Regions from separate parts of the Streptomyces sp. NPDC059897 genome, predicted to be linked through region 1. Evidence: riboswitches for the same ligand, from Rfam matches in the RefSeq annotation. Region 1 holds a riboswitch; the other holds the start of a gene.
What was found. Region 1 has a riboswitch for S-adenosylmethionine ahead of thrC (threonine synthase). Riboswitches for the same ligand answer to the same signal wherever they lie in the genome.

Region 1 (7,544 bases):
AGGCGTCTGGTACAGCATGTGGTGCACGAACCACAGCACCGAGTTCGCGATCCCGTTGTACGCGTCCGTGTGCACCTCGGCGTCGATGTCCAGCATCCGTACGCCGGGCTCGGTGACCCCGCGGCGCACCGCCTCCCGGTCGCCCTCGCCGAGCGCCGAGCACACCCACAGTTTGTCCTCGACGACGCTCAGCGCCGACACCAGACCGCCCCCGCCGCGCTTGGCCCCGATGCCTCCCGCGTCGTCGAGGACGTACGAGACCGGGCCGCGGTTGGACGCGACGAGAACCTCAGCAGCACCATGCGTCGTGGAACTCATACGGGCACGCTAGCCCGGCCCGGAAACGTTCAAACGTAAGGCCGGGCCCCGTCGGGGGCCCGGCCGTATACGAGAGCGGTGCTCGGGTCAGTCCTTGCGGCCGCGGACCGCGGCGAGGATCAGCGCGCCGAGCCCGCACAGGGCGACGGCGAGCCCGCCGTACAGCGGCAGGTGCGAGTCGGTGCCGGTCTCGGCCATCTCGCCGGAGCTCGGCGGGTTCGGGGGAGTCGGCGGGTTCGGCGGGGTGGGCCGAGCCTGCGGGCTCTGGCTGCTCGCCGACGGGGTCGGCGTCGGCTCATGCGTCTGCTCACCCGGCTGCTTCGTCGGAGTCGGCGTGGGCGTGGGTGTGGGCGTCGGGCTGGTCGGCGAGGGCGCCGGCTCCTCCCGCTCGATGACGGGCGCGATACCGCACCGCGCGTCCGTGGAGCCCTCCTCGCAGTTGGTGCGCGGAGTGTCGGCGGTGACGCTGTTCGTGAGCTTGCCGTCGCCGCTCACCGGGTCGTCGACCTTCACCGAGTAGGTGACGGTCGCGGTCTCGCCCGCCGGGATGTCACCGGTGAAGTTGATCTTCGGCTCGGTGTAGGAGACGTCGCCGATGCTCGCCTTCGCGTCGTGGTTGTACGTCGCGTCGTCGAGGTTCGCGGTGAGGTCGTCGGTGAACTTGGCGTGGGGGTACGGCAGCCGGCTGACGTTCTTCGCCTTCACCGTGTACGTCACCGTGTCGCCGGGCTCCACTTTCGCCGGGCTCGCCGTCTTGGAGATCTCCAGGTCCGGCACCGGGACGGACAGGGCGAGCGCCGAGGGGACGTACGTGTCGCCCTTGGTCGAGAAGCCGAGCGTCGTGGAGGTCGACCCGACCGGGATCGGCTCGGCCCCGGCGGCCCGCGCGGAGCCGCCGCCCGTGACGTCGAACTCCTTCGCGTCGATGCTCAGGTTGTTGATCATCTTCGGGTCGAGGGCGCCGTCGTCCTCGGAGATGAAGAAGTTGTTGGTGTTGCCGGTGTGCTTCTCGGCGATGTTCTTGCCGCCGACGGCGAACTTGTCGCCCGGCGTGTTCCAGTCGCCCTCGTACGCGGTGACGCTCGCGTGCGGGGTGCCCGAGGTCCGGTAGAAGCCGTCGACGGTGACCCGGGTGGCCGGGGAGGTGGAGCGCTGCAGGACGTGGCCGCCGTAGATGTAGACGTTGCGGCGGTCCGGAGCGTAGGTCTCGTTCGGGGCGTCGTACTTGTAGACGACGGTCATCGACCAGCCGGCCACGCAGCCCTTGCCCGAGGGCGCCCAGATGTCGCCGACCGAGACCGGGACCGGGGCGCCGGTGCCGGTGACCCCGCTGAACAGGCTCGTCACGTCGGCCTCGCCCGTGTAGTAGTGCGGGCCGTTGGTGGAGGCGGGGTCCCTGACCAGGTTCTCGGGGGAGACCTTGGCCGGGGCCGTGCCGTTCACGCCGACCGCGGGCGCCGCGTCCATCGGGTCGCCGGGCGAGGGGTCCACGTCGGCGCCGGAGATGTCGCAGCGCTTCATCTGAGCCCCGCTCGGGCCCTTGTACGTGCCGTCGTTGCCGCCGTAGAAGAGGCGGGCGTGGGCGACCTCGGCGCCGGGCGGGATGGTGACCCGGCCGGTGCTGGAGCCGTAGCCGTCCGTCGTGCCCGCGGTGTTGATCCGCCGCATGTCGAACGTGTTGTTGTTGTCCGTGCCCTCGCCGTTCGCGGCGACGGCGCAGCGCGCGGCCATGGCGGCGTCGTCCGTCGGGCAGCCCATGACCGTGTTGCCGATGGTCTTGAAGTCGCCGTAGATCGATTCGTCGTAGCGCTTGGCGAAGGGGGAGACCACATCCGCGGAGGCGGGGCCCGGTGCCAGTCCCGCCATGCAGGCGGCAAGGGCGGTCGCGACGGCGCAGGCCGCCTTGCCCTGAAGATGTCTAAGCAACATAAAGGGCAATTTAGGCAAAACATACGATCATTCCGCGCTTATGCCACGCGACGCTCCGCGTACTCACCGATTTCGATCATCGGCTGGCGTTCCTCCGTGTCCACCGGGTGGGTGTGCGGCTCGAAGCCGTCCTCGCCGCGCTCGAACTGCGTGAGCACCGGCCTCACAAGGTGCCCGCGCGCGAGGCGCAGCTGGGCGGTGCGGTAGATCGCCGCCGCCATCCGGCCGAGCGCCTGCCCGTCCTGGTGCCGGTGCTTGCGCACACCGACGTCGACCTGGGCGAGCGCGTCGAGGCCCACGGTGTGCAGCGCGTCCACGAGCAGACCGAGCTCCACGCCGTACCCGACGGGGAACGGCAGCCGTTCGAGCAGCGAGCGCCGGGCCGCGTACTCGCCGCCCAACGGCTGCACGAATCCGGCCAGTTGGGGCCAGTGCAGATTGAGGATCGGCCGCGCCATCAGCTCCGTCACCCGGCCGCCCTGGCCGGCCGCCCCGGCCAGCGGGCGGTCGTACATCGCCTTCACGAAGTGCACGCCCGGCTCGGTGAGCAGCGGTCCCACGATCCCGGAGACGAAGTCCGCGGAGAACTCCTTCAGATCGGCGTCGACGAAGCACACGATGTCACCGGAAGTGACGAACAGGGAGCGCCACAGCACCTCGCCCTTGCCGGCCCTGACCGGAACCCGCGGCAGGATCGTGTCCCGGTGCTCGACGCGCGCCCCGGCCGCCGCCGCGACCTCGGAGGTGCGGTCGGTGGAACCGGAGTCGATCACGACGAGCTCGTCGACGAGCGGCACCGCGTCCGTCATCAGCGTCCGCCGGATCTCGGAGACGATCTCGCCGACCGTCTCCTCCTCGTTCAGCGCGGGCAGTACGACACTCACCGTCTGACCCGAGGCGTGCTTGGCCGCGACCAACCGGTGCAGCGGATGGTCCGCCACGGACCAGGAGCGCCTGTTCAGCCAGCGCTCGACCTCTTCCAGCACGGTCTGGGTTCCTTCCCTCAGGATCGACATGTGATCCATCTCGCGGTTCGGACGACTATCTCAAGGGTCCGGGCCTTCGGTTACAGTCTTGAACAAGGCCGGTGACCATCGCATGTCGGGGGTCGCCTGCCGTACACAACTGAATCCACACAATCGAATACCGCTCATCCAGAGGGGCAGAGGGATACGGCCCGTTGAAGCCCCGGCAACCCTCCAGCCGGTCTCGTCCGCACATCGCAGTGCGCCCGCGAGGCTCCCGGCTAGTGAAGGTGCCAAATCCGTCTCGTGGCGAGATGCGTCGCGAGGAAGATGAGGAGAAAGGGCCTCGCCTCTCATGGCTGTACAGACTGTCGCCACCGAAACCGCCGTCGCCGTCGACCTGGGTCCGGCCTCCGGCCTCTCCTGCCGCGAGTGCGGCGCCGTCGTCCCGCTCGGCCCCGTCTTCGCCTGCGCCGAGTGTTTCGGTCCCCTCGAAGTCGCATACGACCTGCCCGTCGGTGACCCCGAGGCCCTGCGCAAGCAGATCGAGGCAGGCCCCGCCAACATCTGGCGCTACGCCCCGCTGCTGCCCGTCCCGGCCGACGTCGCCGAGAAGCCGAACCTGAACCCGGGCTGGACCAAGCTCGTCAAGGCCGACAACCTCGGCCGCGAACTGGGCGTCGCCGAGGGCAAGTTGTTCGTCAAGGACGACTCCGGCAACCCGACGCACTCCTTCAAGGACCGCGTCGTCGCGCAGGCCATCGAGGCCGCCCGCGCCTTCGGCTTCACCACGCTCTCCTGCTCCTCCACCGGCAACCTGGCCGGCGCCGTCGGCGCCGCCGCCGCCCGCGCCGGCTTCCGGTCCTGCGTGTTCATCCCGCACGACCTGGAGCAGGGCAAGGTCGTCATGGCCGGTGTCTACGGCGGTGACCTCGTCGCCATCGAGGGCAACTACGACGACGTGAACCGCTTCTGCTCCGAGCTCATCGGCGACCCGCTGGGCGAGGGCTGGGGCTTCGTCAACGTCAACCTCCGCCCGTACTACGGCGAGGGTTCAAAGACGCTCGCGTACGAGATCTGCGAGCAGCTGGGCTGGGTCCTGCCCGACCAGCTGGTCATCCCGATCGCGTCCGGCTCGCAGTTCACGAAGATCGACAAGGGCCTGAAGGAGCTGATCAAGCTCGGCCTCGTCGAGGACAAGCCCTACAAGCTCTTCGGCGCCCAGGCCGAGGGCTGCTCCCCGGTCTCCGTCGCCTACAAGGGCGGCCACGACGTGGTCCGCCCGCAGAAGCCGACCACCATCGCCAAGTCCCTCGCCATCGGCAACCCCGCCGACGGCCCCTACGTCCTCGACATCGCGCGCCGCACCGGCGGCGCCGTGGAGGACGTGAACGACGAGCAGGTCGTCGACGCGATCAAGCTGCTCGCGCGCACGGAGGGCATCTTCGCCGAGACGGCGGGCGGCGTCACGCTGGGTGTCACCAAGAAGCTCATCGAGGCGGGCCAGATCGACCCGTCGCTCACCACCGTCGTCCTGAACACCGGTGACGGGCTCAAGACGCTCGACGCGGTCGCCGAGTCCTCGCAGGCCACCGCGACGATCCGGCCGAGCCTGGACGCGTTCCGCGAGGCCGGCCTCGCCGCCGACCTCTGAGCCCAGCCGATCACCCGGCCCAGCCGACCGCTGAGCCAACCGAACTTGTAGCACCGGGAGTTACCGCATGAGCGTCAACGTTCGCATCCCCACCATCCTGCGCACCTACACCGGCGGGCAGTCCGAGGTCGCCGCCGAGGGCGCCACCCTCGCCGACGTCATCGCCGACCTCGAGAAGAACCACACCGGCATCGCCGCCCGCGTCCTCGACGACCAGGGCAAGCTGCGCCGCTTCGTGAACGTCTACGTGAACGACGACGACGTCCGCTTCGAGCAGGGCCTTCAGACGGCGACGCCGGACGGTGCCGGGGTCTCGATCATTCCCGCCGTCGCCGGCGGCTGATCTTTTGTAGGTCTACCCAGAGTTATCCGAATTGCCCCCTCCGCGAGAGAAGCGGAGGGGGCAATTCTGCATGGTTGAGCGCGGTACAGTTGGGGAAGCTGCTGCGTTTCCGCGAGCGGTGCATGACGGGCGCATATGAGTTCTCGCCCGCCGCCCGACAAGAAGTAGCCAAAGTGCCCGGCCCTTTCGGGCCTTTTACGGCATTTACGCGGCCCGGCTTGCCCCGGGATCCGGTGAGTTGGCCCGGTTTCCCCGATCTGGCGTGCCCAGAATTCTCGTCCGACTGACCTGTTGCAGACGGCAGTTGGGCAGATACATTCAGCCGCGGTCGACGCGTTCCGGCGCACACCCCCATATCCCATGGGGCGTGAGGTCTGACCCGGGTCCGCGAAGTGCGGTCCTGCGCAAGGGCCAGTAATAGGGGAGTTAGGCATGGCTCAGGGCACCGTCAAGTGGTTCAACGCGGAGAAGGGGTACGGCTTCATCGCGGTCGACGGTGGTGCGGATGTTTTCGTCCACTACAGCGCGATTCAGATGGACGGCTACCGCACCCTCGAGGAGGGGCAGCGGGTCGAGTTCGAGATCTCGCAGGGCCAGAAGGGGCCGCAGGCGGACATGGTCCGTGTGGCCGCCGGCTGATACAACGCGCGCGTCAGACTGCAAGCTTGTACGTCGCACGTCATGGAGGGCTCGTCTCCCGGGTAACCGGGGGCGGGCCCTTCGTGCTGCCTGCACCTTTGGCGGACGGCCTTGCGCCCGCCCGTCGCCCGACCACCACCCCTCAACGATCCCGCTTCGCGGGAGCACCTTGCACTCTCCAGGGTCGAGTGCTAATCATTGGGCTTAGCACTCTCCGAGTGAGAGTGACAAAACTTGGATCGGGTCGGTGAGGTCCGGGGGCCGGGTGGTGCAAGGAGCCACAAGGCCTGCAGGCCGTCCGTCGCGGGCACCAGCACGGTCCTTTTGCGTTAGCCACCCCGTCCGGGAGGACCACTTCACATGGCCAAGATCATCGCGTTCGACGAGGAGGCACGGCGCGGCCTCGAGCGCGGCATGAACCAGCTCGCCGACGCCGTCAAGGTGACCCTGGGCCCCAAGGGTCGCAACGTCGTCCTCGAGAAGAAGTGGGGCGCCCCCACGATCACCAACGATGGTGTGTCCATCGCCAAGGAGATCGAGCTCGAGGACCCGTACGAGAAGATCGGCGCCGAGCTGGTCAAGGAGGTCGCGAAGAAGACGGACGACGTCGCCGGTGACGGCACGACGACCGCGACCGTCCTGGCCCAGGCGCTCGTTCGCGAAGGCCTTCGCAACGTAGCCGCCGGCGCCAACCCGATGGCCCTCAAGCGCGGCATCGAGCGCGCCACCGAGGCCGTCTCCGCCGCCCTCCTCGAGCAGGCCAAGGAGGTGGAGACCAAGGAGCAGATCGCCTCCACCGCCTCCATCTCGGCCGCCGACACCCAGATCGGCGAGCTCATCGCCGAGGCCATGGACAAGGTCGGCAAGGAAGGCGTCATCACGGTCGAGGAGTCCCAGACCTTCGGTCTGGAGCTCGAGCTCACCGAGGGCATGCGCTTCGACAAGGGCTACATCTCGGCGTACTTCGCCACCGACATGGAGCGTATGGAGGCCTCGCTCGAGGACCCGTACATCCTGATCGTCAACTCGAAGATCGGCAACGTGAAGGACCTCCTTCCGCTGCTCGAGAAGGTCATGCAGTCCGGCAAGCCGCTGCTGATCATCGCCGAGGACGTCGAGGGCGAGGCCCTGTCGACCCTGGTCGTCAACAAGATCCGTGGCACCTTCAAGTCCGTCGCCGTCAAGGCCCCGGGCTTCGGTGACCGCCGCAAGGCCATGCTCGGCGACATCGCCATCCTCACGGGCGGCACGGTCATCTCCGAGGAGGTCGGCCTCAAGCTCGAGAACGCCGGTCTCGACCTGCTCGGCCGCGCCCGCAAGGTCGTCATCACCAAGGACGAGACGACGATCGTCGACGGCTCCGGTGAGAGCGACCAGGTCCAGGGTCGCGTCAACCAGATCCGTGCCGAGATCGAGAACAGCGACTCGGACTACGACCGCGAGAAGCTCCAGGAGCGCCTCGCCAAGCTCGCCGGCGGCGTGGCCGTCATCAAGGCGGGCGCGGCCACCGAGGTCGAGCTCAAGGAGCGCAAGCACCGCATCGAGGACGCCGTTCGCAACGCGAAGGCGGCCGTCGAAGAGGGCATCGTCGCCGGTGGTGGCGTCGCTCTCCTCCAGGCCTCCGCGGTCTTCGACAAGCTGGAGCTCGAGGGTGACGAGGCGACCGGCGCCAACGCCGTGAAGCTCGCGCTCGAGG
Region 2 (7,544 bases), on a different contig from region 1:
CGCGTGAGTTCGTCCTGCTCGAGCTGTTCCTGCGCCATCCCGGCCAGGTCCTCTCGCGCGAGCAGATCCTGTCCCACGTGTGGGGATACGACTTCGATCCCGGGTCGAACATCGTGGACGTGTACGTGCGGGCGCTGCGCAAGAAACTCGGCGCCCGGCATGTGGAGACGGTGCGCGGGATGGGGTACCGGCTGCCGGGCTGACGACCCGCCAAGTCCGTGAATTTCCTTTCATTTACGGCTCATTGAGGGCTCACCGCCCCGCACCACGCTGTTCAGCGTGACCCTGAACCTCCGCAACGCCGCGACCCTGTGCATCGCCCTCAGCATCTGCGCGCTGCTCGTGGTCCCCGGCAACTTCCCCGGCCTGACCGGCGACGCCCGGCTCACGCTCGCCGTGTTCGCCCTCGCGACCTGCGCGTGGATCGGCACGTCGATCGACGACACGTACATCGCGCTCGGCGCGGGCCTCGCGCTCACCGCGACGGGCGTGATCAGCAGCGAGACCCTCTTCGGCACCCTCGGCGACGAGACGGTGTGGCTGCTGATCTGCGCGTTCGTGCTCGCCGCCGCCGTGGCCCGCACCGGCCTCGCGGGACGGGCGGCGGCGTTCCTGGTCAGCGGGGCCCGCAGCGTACGGCAGCTGACGCATCTGACGACCGCCGCCCTGGTGGTCACGGCCTTCGCGGTGCCCGCCACGTCGGGGCGCGCCGCGCTCGCGCTGCCCGTCTTCCTGGCCCTCGCGAAGGTGCTCGCCGACCGGCGGCGGCTCGTCGTGATGCTGGCCCTGCTCTTCCCCACGGTCATCCTGCTCTCCGCCGTGGCCACACTGATCGGCGCCGGCGCGCACCTCATCACGGTGTCCGTGCTGTGGGAGGCGACGGGCGACCGGATCGGCTTCACCCAGTGGCTGCTGCTCGGCCTGCCACTCGCCATCGCCTCGTCCCATCTGGCGGCGGAGGCCGTGCTCCTGACGACGACGCGGCGCGCGGACCGCAAGGGTCCGGTGCGGATCACCATGGACGACCTCCAGGAGCACAGCGAGAAGCCGGTGACCGGGGCGTGGGAGCCGGCCGAGACGCGCTGCGCCCTGCTGCTCGCCACGGTGGTCGCCCTGTGGTGCAGCGAACCGCTGCACCAGGTGCCGCCCGCCGTCGTCGCGCTGATCGGCGCGGTCGTCGCGGCCTCCCCCGCGCTCGGCACCGTCCACCTCAAGGACGCGCTCAAGACCGTGCCCTGGTCACTGCTGCTCTTCATGGCGGCCACGATGGCGATGGGCGTCGCGCTCGCCGAGTCGGGCGCCGCGAAGTGGCTGGTCGGCGGGGTCCCGCTGGATCTGCCGCCGTGGTTGTTCCTCGCCGTGGTGATCGCGGTGAGCACCGCCGCGCACCTGGTCCTGCAGTCCCGCTCGGCCCGCTCCTCCGTACTCGTCCCGCTCGTCGTGGCGGCGGCGATCGGCGCGGGCGTCAACCCGGTCGCCGCAGCCCTCGCGTCCACCGCCGCCGCGGGCTTCTGCCACACGCTGCCCGCGTCCGCGAAGCCGGTGACGCTCTTCGCCGACATACCCGGCACCCCTACCTACACCCCGCGCGACCTGCTGCGCCTGTCCGCGGTCCTGGCCCCGCTGACGGCCGCCGCCGTACTGCTCTGCGCGCTCACCCTGTGGCCGCTGCTCGGCGTGCCCGTCCGCTGAATCCACCTTGGAGACCATGATGCTGACCCACTTCGCCATCGCCCCCAGCGGCTTCAAGGAGTCCCTGTCCGCGGGCGCCGCGGCCGAGGCCATCGCCGCCGGTGTACGCCGCGTGGTGCCGGACGCCGAGACCGACCTGATCCCCCTCGTGGACGGCGGCGAGGGCACGGCCCGCGCGCTGGCCGCCGAGAGCGGCGGACGCCTGGTGGCGCTGCCCGCGACGGGCCCGGTCGGCGAGCGCGTCGGCACGCACTTCGCGCTGCTGCCCGATGGCACCGCGGTCGTCGAGATGGCGGCCGTGGCCGGGCTCTCGCTCGTCCCCCGCGAGCTGCGCGACCCCGGCGCCACGACGACGTACGGGGTCGGCGAGCTGATCCGCGCGGCCCTCGACGCGGGCTCCCGCCGCATCCTGGTGGGCTGCGGCGACTCCGGCACCTCGGACGGCGGCGCGGGCGCGCTGCAAGCGCTCGGCGCCCGGCTGCTCGACGCGGACGATCTGCAAATCCCGCTCGGCGGGCGGGAGTTGGCGCATCTGCGGCGCATCGACCCGAGCGGCCTCGACCCGCGCCTGAAGGAGACCGAGATCCGGGTGGCGTGCAATCCGTTCAACGTGCTGTGCGGGGAGCGCGGCGTGGCCCGCGTGTTCGGCCCGCAGAAGGGCGCGACGCCCACGCAGGTCGAGCAGTTGGCGGCCGCCCTCGAACACTGGGCGCACGTCCTGATGCGTGATCTGGATGTACGCACCGACCTGTTCGCGGGCCCCGGCACCGGCGCGTCCGGCGGGCTCGGCGCGGGTCTCGCGGCGCTCGGCGCGCAGCTCCTGCCCCGCTTCGACGTGCTCCTCGACCACCTCGACCTGGACTCCCGGCTCGCCCGCGCCGACCTGGTCGTCACCGCCGAGGGCGCCCTCGACCACCAGACGCCGCGCGGCAAGGTGCCCGCCGAAGTGGCCCGCCGCGCCAAGCGGTTCAACCGCCCGGTCCTCGCCCTCGCGGGCACCATCGGGGACGGCGCGCACACGGTGACGGCGACCGGGGTCGACGCCTACAGCTCGATCCTGCCGGCACCGGTGTCGCTCGCGGAGGCGCTGGGCCGGGGCGGCGAGTTCCTCACGGACGCCACCGAGCGGGCCCTGCGGATGATCCTGCTGGGCAGCCGCCTGCCCGGGGGACGGCAACCGGTTCAGGCGCTCGCGGTGTCCGGCACGCAGCGCCCGTCCTCGGTGCGGTAGTTCCACCGCGCACCGTCCCGCACGAGCTCCGTCACGGCGGACACGAACCGCTCCACGTGCTCGTCGGGGGTGCCGGCTCCGAAGCTGACACGGATGGCGTTGAGCGACTTCTCGCCCGGCGCGGCCTCCGGGGCGCCGCACTCGCCCTGCTGCTGCGGGTCCGAGCCGAGCAGCGTGCGCACCAGCGGGTGGGCGCAGAACAGGCCGTCGCGGACCCCGATGCCGTACTCGGCGGAGAGCGCGGCGGCGAAGTGCGAGGAGTTCCAGCCGTCGACGACGAACGAGAGGACGCCCACGCGCGGCGCGTCGTCGCCGAACAGGGACAGCACCTTCACCTCGGGCACCTGGGCGAGCCCGTCCTGGACCTTGCGGATCAGGTACTGCTCGCGGGCGACGAGGTTGTCGAACCCGGCCTCGGTGAGCGCCTTGCAGGCGGAGGCGATGGAGTACACGCCGATGACGTTCGGGGAACCGGCCTCGTGGCGGGCCGCGGTGGTCTGCCACTCGACGTCGACCCCGCCGTCCACGCGCCGCGCGACCTTCTTCGAGGCGCCGCCGCCCGCGAGGTACGGCTCGGCGGCCGTCAGCCAGTCGGAGCGGCCCGCGAGCACGCCCGAGCCGAACGGGGCGTACAGCTTGTGCCCGGAGAAGGCGACCCAGTCGACGTCCAGGTCCTGGACGGAGACGGGGTGATGGGGCGCGAGCTGCGCGGCGTCGAGCACGATGCGGGCACCGTGCGCGTGAGCGGCCGCCGCGAGCTCGCGCACCGGCCAGAGTTCACCGGTGACGTTGGAGGCACCGGTGACGCAGACGAGGGCGGGTCCGTAGGGGTCGCGCTCGGCGAGGGCGCGCTCCAGCGTGTCGACGGCCTCGCCGGGCGTACGGGGCGCGTTGAGGTACGTGACCCGCGCGTCCCGCCACGGCAGCAGCGAGGCGTGGTGCTCGGTCTCGTAGACGAACACCTGGCAGTCGGCGGGCAGCGCGGCGGCGAGCAGGTTCAGCGAGTCGGTGGTGGACCGGGTGAAGACGACCTGGTCGCCCTCCCGGCAGCCGAGGAACTCGGCGACGGCGGCCCGGGAGTTCTCGAACAGGTCGGTGGACAGCTGCGAGAGGTACCCGGCACCGCGGTGCACGCTGCCGTAGTACGGCGCGTAGGCGGCGACGTCGTCCCACACCCGCTGCAGGGCGGGCGCGCTGGCCGCGTAGTCGAGGGCGGCGTAGGTGACCTCGCCACCGGTGACGAGCGGCACGGTGACGTCCCGGCCGAGGACGGGGAGCGGGGCGATGGTCTCGGTACAGGCGGCGGCGTCGACGGAAACAGACATGGGTGAACTCCCTGGCGCGGTAAGCGAATTGACCACGCCGGAGCTCTGGACGACAGAGCTCTACGGCATGGAAAGAAAGATGCTGTGAATGTCAGTACAGCGGGTACGCGGAGGCGGGGCCGGAACGCCCTATCGCATTCGCTTGCTCACGAGACTGCTCCCTTGAGGACCAGGACCCCAGGGTTGCGAGGGGTCCGCGCTTGCCATACGCCTTGCTGCGTACGGCCTGGTCTTCACCCAGGGCACCCCGCCACGGACGGAGGGTTGCCGGACAGCGGGCTGGGGCCTTCTGCAGTGGATTAACACAGCGCTGTCACTCATGACCTTGGAGAGCATCCTGCCACACGTCTCAGGAACGGCAAGGGCGCAGTCCAAAATCTGGACTGCGCCCTGCGTCACATCTCGTACGCGGCTACCGGTTGCTGGCCGCCACCCACCGCTCCAGGGCGGCCTTCGCCGCGCCGGAGTCGATCGACTCGGCGGCCCGGTCCATGCCGGCCCGGATCTGCTCGACGAGCGTGCCCTCGCCCGGCCGCACGGCCACGAGCGCCGCCGCCGAGTTCAGCAGCACCGCGTCGCGCACGGGCCCCCGCTCGCCGTCGAGGAGCCGCCTCGCGACCTCGGCGTTGAACGAGGGGTCGCCGCCGCGCAGCGCCTCGATGGGCACGATGTCGATGCCGACGTCGCGCGGGTCGAAGGACTCCTCGCGCACGGCGCCGTCGCGCACCACCCACACGCGCGAGGTCCCGGTGGTGGTCAGCTCGTCGAGCCCGTCGTCGCCGCGGAACACCAGGGACGAGTTGCCGCGCTCGGCGAAGACCCCCGCCACGATCGGCGCCATCCGGGCATCGGCGACGCCGACGGCCTGCGCCTTCACCTTGGCCGGGTTGGTCAGCGGGCCCAGCAGGTTGAACACCGTGCGGATGCCGAGCTGGCCGCGCGCGGCGCCCGCGTAGCGCAGCGCCGGGTGGAACTTGATGGCGAAGCAGAACGTGATGCCGGCTTCCTCGGCGACCTCGGGCACCCGCTTCGGCGACAGGTCGAGATTGACGCCCAGCTTCTCCAGTACGTCGGAGGAGCCCGAGGCGGAGGAGGCGGCCCGGTTGCCGTGCTTGACGACCTTGGCCCCTGCGCCCGCGACGACGATCGCGGACATCGTGGAGATGTTGACCGTCTTGGCGCCGTCGCCGCCGGTGCCGACGATGTCGACGGTCTCGCCGGGCACCTCGATCACGTTGGCGTGCTCGTACATGCCGCGTACGAGACCGGAGATCTCCTGCACGGTCTCGCCCTTGGCGCGCAGCGCGACGGCGAACCCGGCGATCTGCGCGTCGGTGGCCTCGCCCCGCATGATCCGGTCCATCGCCCACGCGGTGTCGTCGGCGCTCTGGTCGCGGCCTTCGAGCAGGCCGTTCAGGACGGCGGGCCAGGAACGGCCCGCCGCGGTATTGCCTCCAGCGGGGTTCAAAGCGCTCATGGCCGCTCCTGTGTGCATCTGTGGGTGAAAGGTGCTGCGGCCCCACCCTATCCAGGTCCCGGGACCGCAAAGAGCCCCCGTCCAGGCAATGGACGAGGGCTCCCGCTGTGGCTTACAGCGACGGTTCAGAGATCAGTGGTGGCCGTGGCCGCTGGTGATCTCCTTGTACTCCTCGGCGGTCGGCTTCGGGATCTGGTTGTTCTCCCCGTAGTAACCGCGCGAGAGCTTGCCGCGCAGCTTCTGCAGCCGCGTGACCTTGCGCTCGACACCGTTCTCGTCGACCGTCGGGCCGAGCTCGACCGGCGCGTACTGCTCGTGCGCCGTGAGCGTGTGCAGGGCCTCCTGGTCGAGCGGCTCGTGCACCTCGACGAACTCACCGTGCGGCAGGCGCTTGATGATGCCGGACTCGCGCCCGTGCAGCACCTTGTCCTTGTCGCGGCGCTGGAGGCCGAGGCAGATCCGCTTGGTGACGATGAAGGCGATGACCGGGCCGACGAAGAACGCGATCCGGACGAACCAGGTGATCGCATTGATCGACAGGTGGAAGTGCGTCGCCCAGAGGTCGTTGCCGCCACCGATGAGCATCACCATGTACCAGGTGATCCACGCGACACCGAAGGCCGTACGCGTCGGAGCGTTGCGCGGGCGGTCCAGGATGTGGTGCTCGCGCTTGTCGCCGGTGACCCAGGCCTCGATGAACGGGTAGACCGCGATCGCGACCAGGACCAGCGGGAAGATCACGACCAGCGGGATGGCCACGCCCAGGACGAGCGTGTGACCCCAGAAGTCGATCTCCCAGCCCGGCATCACTCGGATCAGGCCTTCGGAGAAGCCCATGTACCAGTCCGGCTGGGCTCCCGTGCCCACCTGATCCGGGCGGTACGGACCGATGGCCCAGATCGGGTTGATCGTGGCGATCGCCGCGACCACCGCGATGACGCCGAAGACCAGGAAGAAGAAGCCACCCGCCTTGGCCATGTAGACCGGGAGCAGCGGCATTCCGACGACGTTCTTGTTGGTCTTGCCGGCACCCGCGAACTGCGTGTGCTTGTGGTAGAAGACCAGGATCAGGTGCGCCGCCATCAGGCCGAGCATGATGCCCGGCAACAGCAGGATGTGGATCGAGTAGAACCGCGCGACGAAGTCGCCGCCGGGGAACTCGCCGCCGAAGAGGAAGAACGACATGTACGTGCCGACGATCGGCACGGACAGGATCGCGCCCTCCATGAAGCGGACACCGGTGCCGGAGAGCAGGTCGTCCGGGAGCGAGTAACCGGTGAAGCCGGTGAACATGCCCAGGACGAACAGCAGGAAGCCGAAGACCCAGTTGACCTCACGCGGCTTGCGGAACGCACCCGTGAAGAACACGCGCATCATGTGCACGAACATGCCCGCGAGGAAGATCAGCGCGGCCCAGTGGTGGATCTGACGGATCAGCAGGCCACCGCGCACATCGAAGGAGATGTGCATGGTCGAGTTGAAGGCCTCCGACATCAGCTGCCCCTGGAGCGGGACGTAGCTGCCTTCGTAGGTGACCTCGTTCATCGACGGGTGGAAGAACAGCGTCAGATACACACCCGTGAGGATGATGATGATGAAGCTGTACATGCAGATCTCGCCGAGCATGAAGGACCAGTGGTCCGGAAAGATCTTGCGCATGTTGGACTTGGCCAGGGAGTAGATCCCCAGACGTCCGTCGGCCCAGTCGGCTACACGCTCGCCGGCCGGTGCCTTCTCGCGCGCAGGCGCGTCGTTCGTGGTCGTAGTACTCATCCGCGCTCCCAGAAGGCAGGACCGACGGGCTCAGCGAATTCGCTCA

Region 2: another riboswitch for S-adenosylmethionine. It lies ahead of ACFV9W_RS37445 (aminotransferase class V-fold PLP-dependent enzyme); the one in region 1 lies ahead of thrC (threonine synthase).

Annotation. Positions count from the first base shown of each region.
Region 1 is NZ_JBHWKQ010000064.1:523-8,066, reverse strand. It holds gene ACFV9W_RS37195 (trehalose-6-phosphate synthase) at 1-318, opposite strand, end outside; gene ACFV9W_RS37190 (hypothetical protein) at 406-2,247, opposite strand; gene ACFV9W_RS37185 (glucosyl-3-phosphoglycerate synthase) at 2,286-3,233, opposite strand; SAM riboswitch class I at 3,395-3,549, shown strand; gene thrC (threonine synthase) at 3,568-4,866, shown strand; gene ACFV9W_RS37175 (MoaD/ThiS family protein) at 4,934-5,209, shown strand; gene ACFV9W_RS37170 (cold-shock protein) at 5,642-5,848, shown strand; gene groL (chaperonin GroEL) at 6,209-7,544, shown strand, end outside.
Region 2 is NZ_JBHWKQ010000065.1:15,653-23,196, forward strand. It holds gene ACFV9W_RS37430 (response regulator transcription factor) at 1-203, shown strand, start outside; gene ACFV9W_RS37435 (SLC13 family permease) at 280-1,692, shown strand; gene ACFV9W_RS37440 (glycerate kinase) at 1,712-2,923, shown strand; gene ACFV9W_RS37445 (aminotransferase class V-fold PLP-dependent enzyme) at 2,875-4,248, opposite strand; SAM riboswitch class IV at 4,440-4,573, opposite strand; gene trpD (anthranilate phosphoribosyltransferase) at 4,661-5,725, opposite strand; gene ACFV9W_RS37455 (cytochrome bc complex cytochrome b subunit) at 5,858-7,498, opposite strand; gene ACFV9W_RS37460 (Rieske 2Fe-2S domain-containing protein) at 7,495-7,544, opposite strand, start outside.